DNA from 3 places in the Marmoricola sp. OAE513 genome. Region 3 is predicted to be linked to each of the others. Evidence: predicted binding sites of a transcription regulator. Region 3 holds the regulator's gene; each other region holds the start of a gene.
The links. Region 3 encodes HrcA, which represses chaperone genes, less so after heat shock. Its sites were predicted from a motif close to TTGGCACTCGNNNNNNNCGAGTGCCAA; they were not measured.

Region 1 (2,265 bases), 920 kb from region 3:
ACGTCCGGCTCGAGGAGTTCCTGGACTGGGCGCGTTCGGTCCCGAAGCTGCTCAACGGTGCCGACGTCTTCGCCTGGAACACCGACAAGGCCTACCTCCTCGAGCTGGACGCTGTCGGCGTGCCGATCGTGCCGACGATCTCGGTCGACGGGGAGGAGGACCTGCCCGCGGCGATCGCCGCGTGGGACACCGCCGTGGTCAAGCCACGGGTGGGTGCCGGAGGCCGCGGCGTGGTCGTCTTCGACGGGACCGACGGTGGTCCCGAGGGCCTCGACGAGTCCGCACTCGGGGCCGGTCCGTGGATCGTGCAGCCACTGGTCGCCTCGGTCCGCACCGAGGGGGAGTACTCGGTCTACGTCATCGGGGGCGAACCGCGCTCGATGGTGCGCAAGCTGCCGGCCGGCGAGGAGATCCGGGTGCACGAGGAGTACGGCGGCAGCACGGCACCGGTGCCCCGGACCGCGGAGGCTTCCGACCTCGCCCGGCGGACCGTCCGAGCCGCCGAGGAGATCCTCGACGCCACTCTGGTGTACGCGCGGGTGGACCTGCTCCGGCTCGCCGACGGGACCCTCGCGGTGAGCGAGCTCGAGGTCACCGAGCCGGGTCTGTACCTCGAGGAGCTCCCCGAGAATGGTAGGGCGTTCGCGGCGGCGGTCGCCGGCGTGCTGGCCCGCTCCTGAACGTTTGCACTCTCAGGGGTCGAGTGCTAACAATTGACATTGGCACTCTCCCTTCGAGAGTGACAACCAGCACCACCCCAGGGCCGAGAACGTCGAGGTCCGAAGGCGCCGCCGGGAAGGGTCCGGCGGGTCAGCCCGGACCGTCCGTCGCGGGCGACCGATCGGCCACCCACTCATCTGCGTGAGGAATCGCAAGAGTTATGCCGAAGCTGATTGCTTTCAACGAGGAGGCCCGGCGCGGTCTGGAGCGTGGCATGAACACGCTCGCCGACGCCGTCAAGGTCACCCTGGGCCCCAAGGGCCGCAACGTCGTGCTCGAGAAGAAGTGGGGCGCCCCCACGATCACCAACGATGGTGTGTCCATCGCCAAGGAGATCGAGCTCGAGGACCCGTACGAGAAGATCGGCGCCGAGCTGGTCAAGGAAGTTGCCAAGAAGACCGACGACGTCGCCGGTGACGGCACGACGACCGCGACCGTGCTCGCCCAGGCGATGGTCCGCGAGGGTCTGCGCAACGTCGCCGCGGGTGCCAACCCGATGGCGCTGAAGCGCGGCATCGAGAACGCCGTCAAGGCCGTCTCCGACGCTCTGCTCGAGATGAGCAAGGACGTCGAGACCAAGGAGCAGATCGCGGCTACCGCGTCGATCTCCGCCGCCGACACCACCGTCGGTGACGCCATCGCCGAGGCGATGGACAAGGTCGGCAAGGAAGGTGTGATCACCGTCGAGGAGTCGAACACGTTCGGCCTCGACCTCGAGCTCACCGAGGGCATGCGGTTCGACAAGGGCTTCATCTCCCAGTACTTCATGACCGACCCGGAGCGCATGGAGGCCGTCCTCGACGACCCGTACATCCTGATCGCGAACCAGAAGGTCTCGACCGTCAAGGACCTGCTGCCGCTGCTCGAGAAGGTCATGCAGTCCGGCAAGCCGCTGCTGATCATCGCCGAGGACGTCGACGGCGAGGCGCTCTCGACCCTGGTCGTGAACAAGATCCGTGGCACCTTCAAGTCCGTCGCCGTCAAGGCTCCGGGCTTCGGTGACCGCCGCAAGGCCATGATGCAGGACATCGCCATCCTCACCGGTGGTCAGGTCATCTCCGAGGACGTGGGCCTCAAGCTCGAGTCGACCGGCATCGAGCTGCTCGGTACCGCGCGCAAGGTCGTCATCACCAAGGACGAGACCACCATCGTCGAGGGCGCCGGCGACGAGGCCCAGATCGAGGGTCGCGTCAACCAGATCAAGGCCGAGATCGAGAAGTCGGACTCCGACTACGACCGCGAGAAGCTGCAGGAGCGCCTGGCCAAGCTGGCCGGCGGCGTTGCGGTGATCAAGGTCGGTGCCGCCACCGAGGTCGAGCTCAAGGAGCGCAAGCACCGCATCGAGGACGCCGTTCGCAACGCGAAGGCGGCCGTCGAGGAGGGCATCGTCGCCGGCGGCGGCGTCGCCCTGGTGCAGGCTGCCGACAAGGCTTTCGCCAAGCTGGAGCTCGAGGGCGACGAGGCGACCGGTGCTGCCATCGTGAAGCTCGCGTCCGAGGCCCCGCTGAAGCAGATCGCGGTCAACGCTGGTCTCGAGGGCGGCGT
Region 2 (2,265 bases), 2.2 Mb from region 3:
GAGGTCGGTGCCCATGGTGTTGGACTCCTCGACGGTGATGACACCGTCCTTGCCGACCTTGTCGAAGGCCTGCGCGAGCAGGGCGCCGATCTCGGCGTCGCGGCTCGACACGGTGGCGACGGACGCCATCTCCTCGACCGAGTCGACCTCGCGGGCCAGGTCGGAGAGCGCGGCGGACAGAGCGACTCCGGCGGCGTCCATACCGCGCTTGAGGCCCATCGGGTTGGCGCCGGCGGCGACGGCCCGAAGACCCTCGTGCACCATCGCCTGCGCGAGCACGGTCGCGGTCGTCGTGCCGTCACCGGCGACGTCGTTGGTCTTGGTCGCGACCTCCTTGGTGAGCTGGGCACCGAGGTTCTCGAACGGGTCGTCGAGCTCGACCTCACGCGCGACGGTCACGCCGTCGTTCGTGATCGTGGGGGCGCCCCACTTCTTGTCGAGGACGACGTAGCGGCCCTTCGGGCCGAGCGTCACCTTGACGGTGTTGGCGAGGGCGTCGACGCCACGCTCGAGAGCGCGGCGGGCTTCCTCGTCGAAAGCAAGAATCTTGGGCACTGCATGCTCCTTAAAGCAGTTGTGTGCCTGAGGACGCGCCGGAGCGCTTCCTCAGGCACACGACCGGATGATCAGTTGACGACAGCGAGGACGTCGCGGGCGCTGAGGATGAGGTACTCCCCACCGGCGTACTTGACCTCGGTGCCGCCGTACTTGCTGTAGATGACCTTGTCGCCGACGCTCACGTCGAGCGGGACCCGGTTGCCGTTGTCGTCGATGCGGCCGGGGCCGGTCGCGACGACCTCGCCCTCCTGCGGCTTCTCCTTCGCGGTGTCCGGGATGACCAGGCCGGAGGCGGTGGTCTGCTCGGCTTCGAGCGGCTGCACGAGGATGCGGTCCTCGAGGGGCTTGATGTTGACCGACACGTTGTCGACCTCCACTTTCACACTTGTTCGGAATGACTCAGCGTTGGATTTTTCAGCGTTGGATTTTCAGCGTCGGACTGCACGCTTGAAGTTCTGCGCCTGTCCTCTTCGCACGCCGTCGCGGGGGTCGTACGTCGATCACAGACGCTGGCACACTCACGGGGAGAGTGCCAGGTCTGAACTTAGCACTCGACCCAAGTGAGTGCCAACGGCACCCGGGTCGGGAATGATGGCTGCGTGGACCTCGACGCGTTTCGCTGGTTGCTGACCGAGCCGGGCCAGCGTCTCCTCGCCCGGGCGGGCGACGCCGGCGGGGACCCGCTCCGCGCCAGCACGGCCCTGCGGCGCGAGGCGAGCGCCGAGCACGTGGCGGCAGCGCTCACCCAGGCTGATCTGCGGCGCAGGGGCGCAGCGAAGTTCGGGGCAGACGCCGCGCGGATGTACTTCACCCCCGAGGGGCTCGAGCAGGCCACCCGCGCGCCGGTCGCTCGCCACCGTGCCGCGCGGCTGACGGCAGCCCGGGTCGGGACCGTGATCGACCTCGGCTGCGGTATCGGCGGCGACCTGCTCGCCACTGCCGCTGCGGGCGTCACTGCGGCCGGCATCGACCTCGACCCGGTCCGCGTCGAGGTGGCGCGGGCGAACCTGGCGGCCCTGGGCCTCGGCGGTGCCGTGAGCATCGCCGACGCGACCGAGGTCGACCACCGCGGGTTCGACGTCGCGTTCGTCGACCCGGCCCGCAGGTCAGCCCGCGGCCGGACGTTCTCGGTCGACGACTGGACTCCCCCGTGGCCGTTCGTCCAGTCGATGTTCGCGCGCACCGCGTGCGTGAAGGTCGCACCCGGCATCGGCCACGAGCTCGTGCCCGCGGACGTCGAGGCCGAGTGGGTCAGCGACCACGGCGAGGTCAAGGAGGCTGCGTTGTGGTCAGGCGCGTTGGCGACCACGCGACGGCGCGCGACCGTGATCGGCGACGGTGGCCTCGCGACGCTGACCGACGAGGACGACGCGCCGGCCGAGGTCCGCGAGGTCGGCGCCTACCTGTACGAGCCCGACGGTGCCGTGATCCGGGCGGGTCTGGTGACGGCGGTTGCTGCCGGGGTCGGCGGCGGACTGATCAGCGAGCACATCGCCTACGCCACCTCCGACGACTCGTTCCGCACACCGTTCGCCCGCTCGTACCGGGTGCTCGAGGAGCTCCCGTACAAGGAGAAGCAGCTGCGAGCGGCGCTGCGCGAGCGTGGCATCGGGCGACTGGCGATCAAGAAGCGCGGCGTCGCGATCGTGCCCGAGGAGCTCCGCAAGCGGCTCGCCCTTGCCGGTGACGCCGAGGGCACGATCGTGC
Region 3 (2,265 bases):
GGCGGTACTGGGCGCTCCCGGTGTTCGCGCTCGCTCTGGTCGCCGGGGTGCTCGGGGTGCAGCGGGCGCACGGCGGCGGGGAGTTCGAGCCGTTGCGGGCGGCTGATCCGTGCGTCGCGCGCGAGGTCGGCTCGCGGGCCGAAGGGATCGAGGGACTCTCGGAGCGGTTGGTACTGCTGGGTCTCGACGGTGCTGCCTGCCGACTGCACCTGAGCCGTGAGGCTCTGACGCTGGAGTTCGCCGGGGGTGACCGGCTCAGCGACCGTCAGGTCGCGGCGCTGCGGGCCGGACTGCTCGGCGCCGTGCGGCGGATGGAGAAGGACGGGTCGCTGCCGAAGGCGTCCGTGCTCCTCGACGAGGCGCTCGACTCGATCGACCTTCCCGGGCTGGTCAAGACGGCGATCCGCGCGCTACCGGACTCCGCGGTCAACGGGGTGCTGAAGACGGACGACGTCCTGACCCGCGCCATCAAGAAGCTCGATCTCCGCGAGCTGCTCGCGAACCTGGATGATCAGGGAGACCTGGAGCGGCAGATCGAGGTCGCGGTCACGGCCGCAGTGAAGGACTCGTTGAAGGACCGGGTCCGGAACCTGGTCTGAGGTCCCTCGTGGAACACTGCCTTCCGTGGGCCGAGACCTGGGATGGAGCAAGATGCGTGCAGCGCTGAGCCGGTGGACCGAGCGCGTGCTCGGTGAGACGAACCTTCTCGGGTTCTGGGCGCTGGTGCTCTCGATCATCAGCATCGCCATGGTGATCTGGGTCCGCGCCGGGAACTGACCCTCGCCCGGCGGCCTAGTAGACTTGGCACTCGCACCACCGGAGTGCCAGGTGTGGGACGAGAGGAGTCGACATGGTCGAGGACCGCAAGCTTGCGGTCCTGCGCGCGATCGTGCAGGACTACGTCGCGACGCACGAGCCGGTCGGCAGCAAGGCGCTCGTGGAGAGGCACCAGCTCGGCGTCTCCCCGGCCACGGTGCGCAACGACATGGCGGCGCTGGAGGACGAGGGTCTGATCGCACAGCCGCACACCAGTGCCGGACGCATCCCGACGGACAAGGGCTACCGGTTCTTCGTCGACCGGCTGACCACGTTGAAGGCCATGTCGGCTGCGGAGAAGCGGGCGATCTCGGGCTTCCTCGAGGGCGCTCACGACCTGGATGACGTCGTGCAGCGCAGCGTCCGCCTTCTCGCTCAGCTGACGCAGCAGGTCGCGATCGTGCAGTACCCCACGCTCGCGAAGTCCACGATCCGGCACATCGAGATGGTCGCGCTGACCACCTCGCGGGTGCTGGTCGTACTCATCCTCTCGACCGGTCGTGTCGAGCAGAGGATCGTCGAGGTGCCGGTCGAGCTGACGGACGAGCTGCTCGGCGACCTGCGGATCAAGATGAACGGAGCTGCCAGCGGCGAGCGGATCTCCGACGCGGCCGCGGCGCTCGGTGCACTGCCCGAGAAGGTCGCCGCGGACGATGCGGCGACGTACTCGGTGATCGTGGCGGCGTTGGTCGAAGCGATGTCGGACCACCGCTCCGACGAGCGCGTCGTCGTCGGCGGAACTGCCAACCTGGCTCGCTTCGGTGACAACTTCGACCAGTCGATCAAGCCGATGCTCGAGGCTCTCGAGGAGCACGTCGTGCTGCTCAAGCTCCTCGGTCATGCCACGTCGTCCTCGCACGTCACCGTGCGGATCGGCCAGGAAGGACCGATCGACCAGCTCTCCTCGACCTCCGTCGTCGCGACCGGCTACGGAGCGTCCGAGGACGCGCTGTCGGTGCTCGGAGTCGTCGGCCCGACCCGGATGGACTATCCGGGGTCGATGGCCGCCGTGCGGGCGGTCGCCAGCTACATGTCCACCATCCTCGATGAATCCTGAGAGCCTCACGTGAACCCGGATCCCTACGCCATCCTCGGAGTCGACCGCGACGCGGACGCCGATGCCTTGAAGAAGGCGTACCGCAAGCTCGCCCGTCAGTACCACCCGGACGTCAACTCCGATCCGGGTGCGCAGGAGAAGTTCAAGGAGGTCTCGGCGGCGTACGAGATCCTCTCGGACCCCGAGAAGCGTCGCGTCTACGACCTCGGCGGCGACCCGTTCGGCGGCGGTGCAGGTGGGTTCGGCCAGGGTGCGGGCTTCTCGTTCACCGACATCATGGACGCGTTCTTCGGCGGTCAGCAGGGTGCGAGCCGCGGTCCCCGGTCACGGATGCGCCGCGGGCAGGACGCGCTCGTGCGCCTCGACCTGGAGCTGGCCGAGGCCGCCTTCGG

Region 1: groL (chaperonin GroEL) is a predicted target of HrcA. The motif match lies at 720-746, and genes of this name have one in related genera.
Region 2: groES (co-chaperone GroES) is a predicted target of HrcA. The motif match lies at 1,103-1,129, and genes of this name have one in related genera.

What each region holds. Positions count from the first base shown of each region.
Region 1 covers NZ_JBEPOC010000001.1:2,382,475-2,384,739, forward strand. The annotation lists gene ABIE44_RS12040 (ATP-grasp domain-containing protein) at 1-680, shown strand, start outside; gene groL (chaperonin GroEL) at 881-2,265, shown strand, end outside.
Region 2 covers NZ_JBEPOC010000001.1:1,079,002-1,081,266, forward strand. The annotation lists gene groL (chaperonin GroEL) at 1-555, opposite strand, end outside; gene groES (co-chaperone GroES) at 627-920, opposite strand; gene ABIE44_RS05515 (class I SAM-dependent methyltransferase) at 1,158-2,265, shown strand, end outside.
Region 3 covers NZ_JBEPOC010000001.1:3,302,552-3,304,816, forward strand. The annotation lists gene ABIE44_RS16475 (hypothetical protein) at 1-599, shown strand, start outside; gene ABIE44_RS16480 (hypothetical protein) at 625-777, shown strand; gene hrcA (heat-inducible transcriptional repressor HrcA) at 851-1,873, shown strand; gene dnaJ (molecular chaperone DnaJ) at 1,883-2,265, shown strand, end outside.